Regions from separate parts of the Vibrio sp. 1288 genome, predicted to be linked through region 3. Evidence: predicted binding sites of a transcription regulator. Region 3 holds the regulator's gene; each other region holds the start of a gene.
What was found. Region 3 encodes PurR, which represses purine synthesis genes. Its sites were predicted from a motif close to TNANGNAAACGTTTNCNTNA; they were not measured.

Region 1 (3,802 bases), on a different contig from region 3:
AAAATATTGATCGCAGCCTAGAAGGGCGCACGGCTGAAAAAGGCAAATACCTTCAAGAGTGGAGCCAATTAGGTATCACAAAATATGACGGTAGCCCGTTGCCAAAACTGGATGAAGACATCAAAGCATGGTTGATCATGCCGGACGACGAGAATGGTCGTACGTATCTGGTTTACAATAACTACAACGTATTGATGAAGTGGAACCGCTCTTACTACTTCGCACTTGCTGTGAGTCACTTGGCTGACCGCATTAAATACTGATCTGCCATCAAACAATTTGGCATTCAGTCTTCAATACAAGGGCTCTTCGGAGCCCTTTGTTTTTTCTATAACCAAATCGAGGTAAAGCGTGTTATCTGAACGTGCCGCACAAATGGTGATTTTCTCCGCTCTTCTTAAACACAAAAGCTTCACAGCTGCTGCAAAGAGCTTAGGCGTGTCGGTGTCTCATGTGAGTAAACAGTTGAGTCAGTTAGAAGCGTCTCTTGGTATCAAGCTTGTTCAACGCACTACGCGAAGCTTTACGCCGACTGAGGCAGGGAAAACCTTTTTTCATCACTGTGAGCAAGTGGTACAAGCGGTGAGCAGCGCCACATTAGAGATGGAAACCCAGCGGGATGAAGTAGCAGGTTTGGTACGTCTTGGGTTGTCGCAATCATTTGGTACCTTACACATTATTCCAGCGATTCAAGAGTTACGCGAACTGTATCCTCAACTTCAAGTGGAAGTACATCTGTTTGACTATAAGGTCGATATGTTAGCCGAAGGGCTCGATTTATGGGTAACCAACAACGAGCATTTGCCTGAAGGTTACATTGCGCAGCGTTTGACGGATTGCCAGTTTGTTGTTGCGGCATCGCCAGATTACTTATTGAAACATGACACGCCAACAGAACCGGATGACCTATCTGCTCACAACTGCCTCATATACAGAAGCTGGGAGCGTGACTATACGGGGTGGGCGTTTACCAAAGATCAGCAAGAATTGAACGTAAAAGTCTCGGGTAACTATTCAGTAGATCTGGCAGAAGCCGTTCGGGATGCGGCTATTGCAGGTTGGGGTATTGCCTACCTTGCCACTTACTTGCTGGGTGATGAGTTCAGAACGGGTAAGTTAATACAGCTGTTACCTGATTGGAAAGCCAGCCAGTCGATGCCGTTTTATGCGGTATACCCAAGCCGCCAGCATATGCCAAAAAAAATATCCGCAGTGATTAACTTTATCAAACAGAAGATCGGCAACCCTTGTCATTGGGACCAACGTTTGGCGCCTTACATCTCTATTCCTAAATAACAGGATCAATGACGTTGTAGAACGACACATAAGGTGATTCACTTCACAAAAATTTTTCCTGAATCAGAAACATATTTTCCATATGGAAACAATTAAAATAAGCAAACGTTTATCTTCAATAAATTCAATTGGTTATTTTGTTGGTCAGTTATTGGTCGCTTAAACTTTTCACACTGTTAACATCCTCAACTTGCAGCATTTTGAGTCCGCTATACAATCCGGTGCCTTCTATATCCCCCTTCTGTCGGATTCATTTTATGAACTCAATTATTGGTATCGTAGCCATACTATTCCTAGCATGGCTACTTTCTACAAATAGAAAAAATATAAAGCTGAGAACGGTGTCGTTTGCGTTTGCTTTGCAGGTACTGTTTGCGTTGTTGGTTTTATATGTACCAGCAGGACGAGATGCGCTGAATTCAGTGAGCAGTGTTGTGTCGAATTTGATCAACTATGGTCAAGAGGGCATTGCGTTTTTATTCGGTAATTTGGCGACAGGGGGCTTCACCTTTGCGATCAATGTTCTGGGTATCATCGTTTTCTTCTCCTCTCTTATCTCAGGTCTTTATCACATTGGTGTGATGCCAAAAATCATTAACTTTATCGGTGGTGGTATTCAAAAGCTGCTGGGTATCGGTCGTGCTGAGTCTTTGTCTGCTACGGCGAATATCTTTGTTGGCACCATTGAAGCACCATTAATGGTAAAGCCTTACCTAAAACACATGACTGACTCGCAGTTCTTTGCAGTTATGACAGGTGGTTTAGCGTCAGTTGCTGGCGGAACGTTGGTTGGTTACGCATCACTGGGTGTCGACCTCAACTATCTTATTGCTGCTGCATTTATGTCGGCACCTGCCGGCTTGTTGATGGCAAAAATTTTAATGCCAGAAGATACGGATAAAGCAGCAGATATCGACATTAGCCAAGTTGAAATTCCACGTGCAACCAACGTAGTAGAAGCATTAGCCGATGGTGCCATGGCGGGTGTACGCATTGCTGTATCGGTCGGTGGTACGTTACTGGCGTTTATTAGTGTCATTGCAATGCTAAACGGCATGTTAGGCTGGATAGGTGATCTGATTGGGACACCATTAAGTTTTGAGCTCATCCTAGGTTTTGTGTTTGCGCCAGTCGCTTGGTTGTTGGGTATACCATGGCAAGAAGCAACCACAGCAGGCTCGCTGATTGGTAACAAGATTGTGGTGAATGAGTTCGTCGCTTTCATCCAGCTTGCAGAAGTGAAGTCTCAACTTAGTGAACACTCACAAGCAATCGTGACGTTTGCTTTGTGTGGCTTTGCAAATATCTCAAGCATGGCGATGCTGATTGGTGGGTTGGGCTCTTTGGTACCAGAAAAGCGTGCATTTGTTTCTAAGCATGGTTTCCGTGCGATTATCGCTGGTGTCATGGCGAACTTAATGAGCGCTTCTATTGCGGGCGTGATTTTAAGTCTGTAATTGAAATAGATATCAACAATTAGCAAAAAGGCTCCTTGCGGAGCCTTTTTCGTATCTGAAATTTACGTTATTTGTCTGTGTGGAACTGTTCGCAAGCGAGCATCGTGTTCTCAATTAAACTTGCGACGGTCATTGGGCCAACGCCACCAGGAACAGGAGTAATAAAGCTCGCACTTTCACGTGCTTTGTCGTATTCCACGTCGCCAACTAGTTTGCCTGAATCAAGACGGTTAATACCGACATCGACCACCACTGCGCCTTTTTTAATCCACTCACCAGGGATGAAGTTAGGTTTACCAACCGCAACCACGACAACGTCAGCTTGACGCACATGACTCTCTAGGTCTTTGGTAAAACGGTGACATGTTGTTGTTGTGCAGCCCGCAAGCAGCAGCTCAAGTGTCATTGGACGACCAACAATGTTTGATGCGCCAACCACAACCGCATGCTTACCACGTAGCTCAATGTTGTAACGGTCGAGTAGGGTAATGATGCCCTTTGGCGTGCAAGAGCGAAGCTTTGGAATACGTTGCGCAAGACGGCCAACGTTATAAGGGTGGAAGCCATCCACGTCCTTCTCTGGGTGAATGCGCTCTAAAACATGTGTTGTGTCTATGCCCGCAGGAAGGGGTAATTGCACTAGAATGCCGTCAATTTCATCATCATTGTTTAATTCATCAATCAGCGCTAGTAACTCTTCTTCTGAGCTAGACGCAGGAAGGTCAAAAGACTTAGAAACAAACCCAACTTCTTCACATGCGCGGCGTTTGCTACCGACATAAACCTGAGAGGCAGGATCTTCACCAACTAGAACCACTGCTAAACCAGGAGCACGTAGCCCAGCTTCAACACGTGCTTTAACACGTGCAGCCACTTCGGATCGAACAGTTTGGGAAATGAGAGTTCCGTCTATATTTTGAGCAGTCATGACTTTCCTTATAAATTAAGAAGGCAGATTATCTGCGGCGCATTGTCGCAGAATTTCTTATCAACATCCATACGCAAACGTTTGCTTTGTGGTGTTTTTGAACATTAAGCGTTTTAATGGA
Region 2 (3,802 bases), on a different contig from region 3:
GCTGTGATTACATTAAACCGCTACACAGCAATGATGGTCACATCGTGAAAGAGTTGGGTGTGCCTTGTCCTGAGTGTGGCAATGAGTTGGTTCTCCGCCAAGGGCGCTACGGTATGTTCGTCGGTTGTAGTAACTACCCGGCTTGTCATCATATTGAGTCGATTAATCAACCAGAGCCAGAGGCGCAGTCACAAGAGCAACACGCTTGCCCTGAATGTGGCAAAGGACATTTGGTTGGGCGTAAAACCCGATTTGGAAAAACATTCTACGCGTGTGACAACTACCCTAAATGCAAATTTGCTGTGAACCTTGCTCCGGTCAAGGGGCGATGCGAAGAGTGTGGTTTTACTCTGTTGGTGGAGAAGAAACTCGCCAGTGGTGTGAAATTGCAATGTGCTAATCGTAAGTGTCAGCACACCCAGCAAGGGTAAATATATCAAAGGAATTAAAAAGGGTCGCATCGTGCGACCCTTTTGCTATTTATTCCGCTGCTTTTCTATGCTTGCCACTGCTTGGCAAATTCATGTACGGCAGGGAAAGCCTGTTCATCCAATACGTCTGCTAATGCACAAAGTTTACGATTAAGTTCGCCAGTGTAGTCACCACATACGTTGATGTGTCCCATCTTGCGACCCGCACGTTTTTCTTTGCCGTACCAATGAATGTGGCAACCATCCATCGCTAGCAATGCTTCTGGTAGTGTGTCTTCACCAAGAATATTAATCATCGAGGTTTCACGAACCAACTTCGTGCTACCCAAAGGCATGCCGCACACGGCGCGTAGATGATTCTCAAATTGACAGGTTTCTGCACCCTGTTGAGTCCAATGACCAGAGTTGTGTACGCGTGGTGCGATTTCATTGACTAGCAAAGTACCGTCAACATCGAAGAACTCCAGCGTTAGCACACCAACGTAATTCAAGCTGTTGGCAACGGCCGTGAACATCTGTTTTGCTTGCTCTTGCAACTCTGGTGCATCAATCGCAGTAGAAAGGCTCAATACACCATTGGTGTGGACGTTCTCTGCCAGAGGGTACACTTCAACGCTGCCATCTTTACCGCGAGCACCAACCAGTGAAACTTCGCGGTTAAAAGGGACAAATTCCTCAGCAACAATCGCTTGAGTTGGTGTTGCGGCAATGCACTCTGCCATCTCAGTCCAAATGTCGTCGACTTGAGAAGCTTCTTTTAAGCGCCATTGACCTTTACCATCGTAACCACCCAATGCACTTTTCAGAACCATTGGCATACCAACGTGTTCAATTGCGCGGTCAAAGTCTTCACGAGTTTCAATGACGTAGTATTTCGCGTTGCGCACGCCAGCATCATCAAGCAGTGCTTTTTCAATACGGCGATCACCACCTGCTTTGATGGCTTGCGTACTTGGTAGGAACTTGCCGCTCGCTTCGCAAACCTTGAGCTCGTCATGTGGAATATGCTCGAACTCGGCAGTAATCACGTCAACTTGCGTAATCGCATTTTCCAAGCCATGGCCAAGTACCTGTTGAGTTAAAGGGTGAACGACATCACCGCTGCTGACATCGTAAGCTGAAATTTGAATATTCAGTGGCGCACCAGCCAGAGACATCATACGAGCCAACTGACCCGCACCAAGAACCAGTACATGCATCTGATTAATCCTCTGCAGGGTTTGGATTTGCGAGAACTGTTTCCGTTTGCTCATTACGGAATGCTTCTACCTTCGCCATGATGTTTTCATCATGAGTGCCTAGGATTTGCGCTGCTAGGATACCGGCGTTTGCTGCGCCCGCTTCGCCAATCGCCAATGTACCAACCGCAATTCCCTTTGGCATCTGTACAATAGAAAGCAATGAATCCATACCTTTCAGTGCACGAGACTGAACGGGAACCCCAAGCACTGGCAAACTAGTAAACGCCGCCGCCATACCAGGTAGGTGGGCTGCACCACCTGCGCCTGCGATGATAACTTTGATGCCGCGTTCTTTTGCGCCACTGGCGTAGTCAGCCAGTAATTGAGGAGTTCGGTGTGCTGACACGACTTTTGTTTCGTAAGGCACGCCAAATTGATCTAGCATGTCCGCTGCTAGTTTCATGGTTGGCCAATCGGATTTAGAACCCATGATGATACCGACTTTCATCTCAAACTCCTTTAAGCTGCAAAAATTAGGTGAGCTATAAATTTGTGCGCATTATACGGGGATTTTTATCTCAAGCAAACGTTTGCGTCTTGTTGTTGGCGCTATTGATACATTTTATAAAAAAATTGCTTTAGTGTCTGAGAATGAATATTTGTACACTTAGTGAAAACAACACAGTCAAACAAATAGGAAGTAATCGGTGGATAACTTTGAACAAGTGCTCAACGCACTCAAGCAAGGCGAAGTGATTGCCTATCCAACAGAAGGGGTTTTTGGTGTCGGATGTGATCCAGATAACCCAGAAGCAATTCAAAAGCTATTAGAGCTCAAGCAGCGTCCGGTAGAAAAAGGGCTGATTCTCATCGCTGCAAGTTACGATCAGCTCTTGCCTTATATTGATGAATCTCAGTTGACTGAAGAACAATTACAGACTGTTCATGCCACTTGGCCAGGCCCATACACTTGGATCATGCCAGCGAGCGATAAAGTATCCAACTGGGTTTCAGGGCAGTTTGATTCAATTGCGGTTCGTGTGACTGATCATCCTTTGGTGCAAAAAATGTGTAATGCATTCGGAAAGCCGTTAACCTCTACCAGCGCGAATCTTTCCGGCTTACCACCGTGTATGACCACGGAAGAAGTCGAAGAACAGTTGGGTGATAAGCTGGTCGCCATTCTTCGTGGCGAGACCAGCGGTCGTGATAAACCCAGCGAGATTCGTGACGCCAAAACTTCACAAATATTAAGACAGGGTTAACCCTGCTAGCCAGCCATCATTAGGTTTCACGTAATAGGTAATAACGTATGTCAGCGATCGATAAGCACGCCGTAAAGCAGTTCTTGATGTCACTTCAGGACTCCATTTGTCAGCAGTTAGAACAAGAAGATGGAAAGGCCGTCTTTGTCGAGGATGCATGGCATCGTGAACCGGGCGAACGTCTTGGTGGCGGTGGGCGCTCACGTGTTATGCGTGATGGCCTTGTTTTCGAGCAGGGAGGCGTGAACTTCTCGCATGTGGAAGGGAAAGAAATGCCAGCATCTGCGACAGCGCATCGTCCAGAGCTAGCGGGTCGTCGTTTTGAAGCGATGGGTGTTTCTTTGGTTATTCACCCTAAAAACCCTTATGTACCGACTTCACACGCCAATGTCCGCTTCTTTATTGCAGAAAAAGATGGCGAAGACCCAATTTGGTGGTTTGGTGGTGGTTTTGACCTAACGCCGTTCTATCCATTTGAAGAAGATTGCCAATCATGGCACGACACTGCAAAACTGCTTTGTGCGCCATTTGGTGACGATGTTTACCAAGAGCATAAAGCATGGTGTGACAAATACTTCTTCCTACCACATCGTAATGAAACTCGCGGTGTTGGCGGTTTGTTCTTTGATGATCTAAACCAGTGGGAATTTGATAAGTGTTTTGCTTACATCAAAGCTGTCGGTGAAGGCTATTGCCAGGCTTATTTGCCGATCGTTTCTCGTCGTAAAGAGATCGAGTATGGTGAGCGTGAGCGTGAATTCCAACTATATCGTCGCGGCCGTTACGTAGAGTTCAACTTAGTGTATGACCGTGGCACCTTATTTGGTTTACAAAGCGGTGGGCGTACTGAGTCGATTCTGATGTCAATGCCGCCGCTCGCTCGCTGGGAGTACTGCTACGAGCCAGAAGCGGGATCGCCAGAAGC
Region 3 (3,802 bases):
CAGGAGCCCAAAATGCAAGAAGTGAAAGCTTTTAATGAAAAACGCGCTGAAATTTACTGGTGGTTTTCGAGCTTGTTCGCAAAAGAACTAACAGAGAAAGAATTGGAAGCCTATCACAGTGTTGAAATTCGCAGTTTTCTCGCAGGTTTAGGTGAAAATGAGTCGCTAAAACCAGCCGTTGATAGCCTAGTTGATGCATTGAATCGGTTACAAGATCGTGAAGATGCACAACTAGAGCTTGCAGCTGACTTTTGTGAACTGTTTTTGAAGACAGAAAAATACGGCGCTCTTCCTTACGCATCCATGTACATTGGTGAATCAGGTTTACTGAATGACAAGCCAGCTGAGGAAATGGAAAAGTTGATGGCTGAATTTGGCGTTCAAGTAGACGAAAACCTAAAGGAACCTGCGGATCACTTAGCCGTTGAGCTCGACTTTCTCGGGAACATGATTATCCGCTCAAACGAGCTTGAACAAGAAAAACACATGGAAGAAGCCTTCGTTAAACAAAACGACTTTATCCAGCAACAATTGATGTCTTGGTTACCTCAGTTTTCAGACAAATGTAAAAAATTCGACGAATTTGGATTTTACTCGAGTGTCGCGAAACTATTAGTTGCATTTTGTAAACTAGACAGCGCCTACCTTCTTGGTGAATAATTGCCGCCTATTTTTAGGGAGCCTGCCTATCGGGCTTCCTGTATGCCTGAAAGTGACCAATTGTAAGTAACTTGGGTATAATATTCGTTTGCCTTAACTTAGCGCAAAGACGCTTGGTTATTTAGCAGTCAAAATGTGACTTCAAATACACAAATCTCTTGCTGAAAACATTGCTAGTCAGTCCACATAGGGCTAAAATGTGAGCGCAAACGATTAAATATGATTTATATGTAAACCGCTGAAATATAGCGGTTTTTGTGTTTTCTTAACAGGTTGATGGCAATTTCTCATCAGATAGAAAAAAGATAAAATTCATCGACCGATGCTGCTACGTACCCTTTTGTCGCACTTGGATCAACCGCTGCCGAGACACTTAGCGCCAATTTTATATTGCTAGGTGTGAAACCATTAGAGCATCAGGTACATCCAATACGACATATTTCAGTAGCTCGATACAGGACACCATTTATGGCCACGATAAAAGACGTTGCTCGCTTAGCCGGCGTTTCCACTACGACAGTTTCGCACGTTATCAATAAAACGCGTTTCGTTGCAGAAGCAACGCAAGAAAAAGTAATGAAAGCCGTTGACGAGCTGAATTACGCGCCAAGTGCCGTTGCACGCAGCCTAAAATGCAACTCAACTCGTACGATTGGCATGTTAGTAACTCAATCAACTAACCTATTTTTCTCAGAAGTGATTGATGGCGTTGAGAGCTACTGTTACCGCCAAGGCTATACTCTGATTTTATGTAACACAGGCGGGATTTACGAAAAACAACGCGATTACATTCGTATGCTGGCTGAAAAGCGCGTTGATGGCATCCTAGTGATGTGTTCTGACTTAACCGAAGAACTAAAAGAGATGCTTGACCGTCATGCGGACATTCCTAAAGTGGTCATGGATTGGGGCCCAGAGAGCTCACAAGCAGACAAGATCATGGATAACTCAGAAGAAGGTGGCTACATTGCAACCAAACATCTGATTGACAATGGTCATACGGATATCGCTTGTCTAAGCGGTCATTTTGAAAAGCTTGCTTGCCAAGAGCGCATTGCAGGTTTCCGTCGCGCAATGAGCGAAGCGAACCTAGCTGTAAATGAAGACTGGATCCTTGAAGGTAACTTTGAATGTGATACGGCCGTATTAGTTGCAGATAAAATTACCGCAATGGACAAGCGCCCGACGGCGGTATTCTGTTTTAACGACACAATGGCTCTAGGCCTAATGAGCCGCTTGCAACAAAACGGGATCAAAATTCCTGAAGATATTTCAGTGATCGGCTACGACAACATCGAGCTTGCGGAATACTTCTCTCCACCGCTAACGACTATCCACCAACCTAAACGTCGTGTTGGTAAAAATGCATTCGAAATTCTACTTGAGCGTATCAAAGATAAAGAACACGAAAAACGAATTTTCGAAATGCAACCTGAGCTTGTAATTCGAAATACTGTGAAAAAAATGAACTAAATTTCACTGTATTTAACCGTGTTAAATAAGCGCTCTACAGGGGCGCTTATTTTTTTGGAAAAATTAAGCATTCTCTAATACTTCACACCACTCTAATAACAATTGACTAACGTTAACTCCCTGTTTTATATAAATGTAATATATATTAAGAACTCCTTTTCAAAGGCCAATTTGCACCTTTCCATATGCAAAATAGAGCATTCAATCTATCATTTTTATTGAACCGAAATCACACTTTTAACGCTAAACCGTGATGTTAATTCAATATAAGAAGTATGCTCATTGTGTCACGCACAGGGCAAACCATTCGAAAGAGTGGGACGCAAAGCCTCCGGCCTGAACCATATTACGATATGGAAGGTAGCGGGGTTACCGATGGCAAGTGTGTAAGCAATGACTTTACTCTGTAATGACATTGTTTTTACGCATGTTTGCTACTCTCTCGGACCTGACTTTTGGTGGCGTAATATTAATTACACCGAGATAACAAAACATGGATAAACCGATACTCAAAGACTCTATGAAGCTATTTGAGGCACTTGGTAATATCAAGTCGCGCTCAATGTTTGGTGGCTTCGGACTATTCGCTGATGAAACAATGTTTGCACTAGTGGTAAACAATCAGCTTCATATCAGAGCAGACCAAAAAACTTCATCTGACTTCGAGAAACAAGGGCTAAAGCCTTACGTTTATAAAAAACGTGGCTTTCCAGTCGTTACAAAGTACTACGCTATTTCCAGCGATTTATGGGAATCAAGCGAACGCTTAATCGAAGTAGCGAATCAATCATTGAAAAAGGCAAAGCTTGAGAAAGAACAGCAAGCAAGTACAAAGCCTAACCGTTTGAAAGATTTGCCTAACTTACGACTGGCTACCGAGCGCATGCTAAAAAAAGCCGGCATCGAATCCGTAGAGAAGCTTGAAGAGGAAGGTGCGCTTAACGCCTATAAAGCGATAAGAGATACGCACTCTGCAACCGTCAACATTGAGTTGCTATGGGCACTAGAAGGTGCTATCAACGGCACTCATTGGAGTGTGGTACCTCAAGCTCGCCGAGATGAGTTGATGAACGGCCTCCAATAAAAGTCGGCCTAAAAACTATCTTGTAAAACCGCAGTCTAATCTGCGGTTTTTTTGTGAAATTTTTTCGGTTTTCCTACTGTCTTATTACATATATCCCAAATTGGAATCAAAATTATGAATAAGAAACTGATATTAGGTCTCATCCTACTAGCGGCTATCGTCTTTTTAGGTATTAACTTTGGCCAGTATTTAACCTTAGAGAATGCAAAAGCCCAACAAGAAGCACTAACTACATACATCGATCAGAATTTTGTATTCTCGGCTGCGATTTACTTTTTTACCTACATTGCAATTACCGCTTTTTCTATCCCAGGAGCGGCAGTAGTCACCTTACTTGGTGCAGCCTTATTTGGTTTTTGGACAAGCTTGCTACTGGTTTCTTTCGCTAGCACTATGGGGGCAACACTGGCCTTCTTGAGCAGCCGATACTTATTGCGTGACTGGGTACAAAACAAATTCGGAAATAAACTCAACGCAATTAATCAAGGTGTCGAAAAAGACGGAGCTTTTTATCTATTTTCCTTGCGTCTAATCCCTGTATTCCCTTTCTTTCTAATCAACTTACTGATGGGCTTAACACCGATG
Region 4 (3,802 bases), on a different contig from region 3:
AAGAAGAGGAAGGCAGCTTTAATGATCGTCGTGCAGCTGCGGCTGCCGCGTGGACAGAATGGTTGCCCGTTCGTGAAAACACTTTCTCAAACATGCTGATTTACCGTCAGTTTTCGTTTGGAAGTTTAGTCAATTTGATGATGCTCGACACGCGACTTGTGGGGCGTGATAAACCGTTGGATTATTTCTCGCTCAGCTCACCAACGATGGAAGCGATTGGCGGTTTAGTTGCTCAGTCGCGCAGTCAAGACCGAGAGCTGTTAGGCGGTGACCAACTCGCTTGGCTGATGGATGCGTTCAGTACGCACGACGCAACTTGGAATGTGCTAGGGCAACAAGTGTTAATGTCTCGTATGGAGTTGCCAAGTTCGGTTATGGCCACGATGTTTCAATTGTTTACTGCCACTGAAGAACAAAAAACAGAGGCGTTATTAGCAGTAAACTCTGCGATTACGGGTTACCTCTCTGACCCAAGTTCAGATACCATTTCTCTCCCGTATAACCTAGATGCATGGGATGGTTACTACGTTGAGCGAGAGAAAGTTTATCAACTGGCCAAAGCCAGCAGTGGTAACTTTGTCTGCTTGGCAGGAGATACGCACAACGCATGGGCAAGTGAGCTTAAAGACATATCTAAGCATCCTATCGGGGTAGAGTTTGCGACTAGCTCTGTGAGTTCCCCTGGGTTAGAGGCCTACCTCGCGTTAGACCCTGTCGCGATCGCTCAAATGGAATACACGCTGCCGCACTTAGTGTCAGAATTACAGTGGGCAGACATCAAACAGCGTGGCTTTATGCGCGTTACTTTTACGCCCGGCAAGGCAGAGTCGACCTGGTATTTCGTATCAACGATTAAAGACAAAACATATCAGGTGACGACCAAGTCAGCCTCTACAACAGATGGCACTACGTTAAATATCGGCTAAACTGAGCCTAATACGAAAAAAGTCCGCAAGCTAGTGCGGACTTTTTATTGGAAAGCGTTTAGCAATCTAGCGACAGTGCTAGTCAATCAATCCGTATTCTTTGCTCAGAACTTCGATGATTTCCGCTTTCGGATTCTCACTCAAATGAATCGGCTTGCCTGTAATCTTCTCGGCAATACCAATGTAGGTGCTCGAAATCGCCATCAAAGATTCGACGGGTAAAGCATTATCACGAGCGAGAGCTTCGCGCTCAGGCATACGTTCTTTGTTTAGCAAGATATCTGGGTCAGGGAAGTGGTTAAGTAGGAACTGGCGGAAACCTTCTTTTGAGTTCTCTACGATGTGACCTGCTTGGTACTCTTTAGCATCCCATATACGAGACGAGTCTGGTGTACCCACTTCATCCATGTAAATCAGCTTTTCATTGCCAGCAGCATCATGAACATAACCAAATTCGAATTTGGTATCGACAAAGATTTGGTCTATTTCTTCTAACGCTTGGCTGATAACGTTAAAGCCTTCTTTCAGCAATTTTTCGTAGAGTGCGATATCGTCAGCGCTTGAGAAGTTAAATGCTTCGTAGTTGTCTACGATGTTTTGACGAGTAATATTCACGTCATCCGCTTCTGGCACACCGGGAATGCCTTTTAGAATGCCTTTTGTGGATGGGGTCATTAGCAACTCTGGCAGTGCTTTGTCTTTTTCTAACCCTTCAGGAAGTTGGATTCCACAAAACTCGCGCTCGCCATTTGCGTAAGCGCGCCACATCGAACCCGTGATGTATTTGCGGCAGATGGCTTCGATTTTTACCGGTTTGGCTTTTTGTACAATCCAAACAAAAGGGTGAGGAATGTCTAGAATATGGCTATCTGCTAAGCCATTTTCTTTGAACAGTTTGAACCAGTGATTAGAAATCGCATTAAGCGCAGCCCCTTTACCCGGGACACCATTAAGACCACCTTCAGCATGCCAAATACAATCGAATGCAGAGATTCGGTCGCTAATCACCATGATAGCCAAAGGCGCATCTGGAGCGACATTGTATCCTTTTTCTTTGATCAGTCGGGCGCTGTCTTCTTCAGTTAACCAGTAAACTGAACGAACTTTTCCACTATGAACGGGTTTATGGGTGCGAATTGGCAGGTCGTCATTGACGGCAAGTACTTGATTAGCAAGGCTCATTGCGACATTCCTATCATCTTAATCAAACGTCAGAAAGAGAAGATATTCAGCAAAATGTGGGCGCTGAATAAATCGAATGTGGGCATCATACCAGAACTATTTTAACTCGCCAGAGAAAAAGCAAACGTTTGCCTGTTTTCTTTAATACTAAAAAAGCCCCCTTAAAAAGGAGGCGAGATGCAGGATGGATAACGTCGAACTTATTAGTGGTACTTATTAACTCTGCCTTCGACGAAAAAGACTTCACACTGATAGCGCTGCGCCATGTCGCGCAACATAGATTGATTCATAAGTGCAATTTTATTGGATGCGACAACAGCACTGGCATTGCCTGAGCGGATGGCTTTTATCACGATCTCGACTTCTGAAAGCTGTTGAGAGGGCTTCATTTGAATAACGTTTTTACAGCAAATATTAGAAGCAGTGAGTTGTTCAAAGTCTGGACGAGGGCAGTCTGCTGTAAACAAAATCCATTGTTTCTGCTGCGATAAAACAGCCAGCTTAGATAGAAGCTGATCCGAAACGGCCATGGGCTTAGTTGCTTGTGCCAATACGTTGTAACGAGAGTATGTATGAGATTGACTTTGTAACTGCATCTTACTGTTCCTTTATACATGCTGTATGTGTATACAGTAGTTTGTTTTGGTGACCTGATCAACCAGTTTCTCAAAAGTTATTTGCGGTTTTTTGAGAAGGAAATAAAAGGATTTGATTCTAAGTGATTGAATTTATGTGGTTGTTTTTCATTTTTGATATGTATAACATCAATTTAAAAATGTGAGGTGAGTAGAAAGTTGGACGAGAGACATACAGGGGTTTACTACTGTATATACAGGTGTTTTTCACGGACAGTGGTTTGTATACAGTGGAAGAGGGCTGATAACCGATGCGACATGCTATGTAGGATAGGAGGGAATACGAGATAGAGATTGGAAATAGGCTTGGGCGATCAAAAAAGCGCCTTATAAAAGGCGCTTTTGAAAATCAGTTCCATTGATTCCGTCTTGCTTAGCTCGCTCGTTGCAAACGTTCGCGCATTTGCAATTCGCCTTGGTTAAATAGGCGCACGTCGATTTTCGCCATATCGTAACAAGCTTTACATGAGTAGTGGTGCTTGCCATCTAAATAATCGTGACGAGTTACAAGACTAGGTTTTTTACACCAATCACAGGTGCCTTCTTCAGTGAACATTGATTTTCTCCCCACCTAGATTAATTTGAGTCGTTAGGTGTTATTTTGCGCCGGGCATTATGGCATAAAAGCGCGACTTAAGTTAAATGTCTGTTAATTTGTTTGAGAGGGAGATCGATTGCGGCGCTTGATTATATAGGTCTAAAAGCATGCTAGCCAAAGTATCCTGACCTATTTTTACTGTTTTGTAACATTTTGTGAGACGAGCTTAAAGGCATGATTGAGTCGCTTCATTTCTTCTTCACTGCCTCTTGTGTCAGGATGATAAAGCTTTGATAGCTGTCTATAGCGTAGCTTGATTGCTTGTAAATCAGGGATGTGTTGTGGTGTGTAGCCAAACATAGCACACGCGACGCTTAGCTTATGGTTCTCTGCCTGGGTTTTGGATTTCTTAAATTCTTTGAATACTTTCTCTAGCTGGCGTTTCAGTTGCTTGTTCGTAAACTCTAGCTCTTTTATTTTTTTCGCCATTCGTTGATTTTGGCTTTCCTCTTTGGCTTCAA

Region 1: the regulator PurR is predicted to act here: its motif matches at 1,394-1,413, upstream of R8O11_RS09755 (NupC/NupG family nucleoside CNT transporter).
Region 2: the regulator PurR is predicted to act here: its motif matches at 2,191-2,210, upstream of purE (5-(carboxyamino)imidazole ribonucleotide mutase).
Region 4: the regulator PurR is predicted to act here: its motif matches at 2,225-2,244, upstream of R8O11_RS18340 (phosphoribosylaminoimidazolesuccinocarboxamide synthase).

Annotation. Positions count from the first base shown of each region.
Region 1 covers NZ_JAWPOX010000010.1:84,255-88,056, forward strand. Annotated here, with positions in the region: gene R8O11_RS09745 (lytic transglycosylase domain-containing protein) at 1-263, shown strand, start outside; gene R8O11_RS09750 (LysR family transcriptional regulator) at 352-1,296, shown strand; gene R8O11_RS09755 (NupC/NupG family nucleoside CNT transporter) at 1,554-2,753, shown strand; gene folD (bifunctional methylenetetrahydrofolate dehydrogenase/methenyltetrahydrofolate cyclohydrolase FolD) at 2,821-3,681, opposite strand.
Region 2 covers NZ_JAWPOX010000022.1:75,970-79,771, forward strand. Annotated here, with positions in the region: gene R8O11_RS16630 (type I DNA topoisomerase) at 1-431, shown strand, start outside; gene R8O11_RS16635 (5-(carboxyamino)imidazole ribonucleotide synthase) at 497-1,630, opposite strand; gene purE (5-(carboxyamino)imidazole ribonucleotide mutase) at 1,635-2,120, opposite strand; gene R8O11_RS16645 (L-threonylcarbamoyladenylate synthase) at 2,320-2,877, shown strand; gene hemF (oxygen-dependent coproporphyrinogen oxidase) at 2,925-3,802, shown strand, end outside.
Region 3 covers NZ_JAWPOX010000006.1:53,999-57,800, reverse strand. Annotated here, with positions in the region: gene torD (molecular chaperone TorD) at 13-660, shown strand; gene purR (HTH-type transcriptional repressor PurR) at 1,129-2,133, shown strand; cyclic di-GMP riboswitch class I at 2,421-2,510, shown strand; gene R8O11_RS06405 (TfoX/Sxy family DNA transformation protein) at 2,627-3,217, shown strand; gene R8O11_RS06400 (TVP38/TMEM64 family protein) at 3,332-3,802, shown strand, end outside.
Region 4 covers NZ_JAWPOX010000028.1:36,647-40,448, reverse strand. Annotated here, with positions in the region: gene R8O11_RS18345 (alkaline phosphatase D family protein) at 1-926, shown strand, start outside; gene R8O11_RS18340 (phosphoribosylaminoimidazolesuccinocarboxamide synthase) at 1,005-2,108, opposite strand; gene R8O11_RS18335 (SulA-like leucine-rich domain-containing protein) at 2,312-2,704, opposite strand; gene R8O11_RS18330 (hypothetical protein) at 3,117-3,299, opposite strand; gene R8O11_RS18325 (J domain-containing protein) at 3,477-3,802, opposite strand, start outside.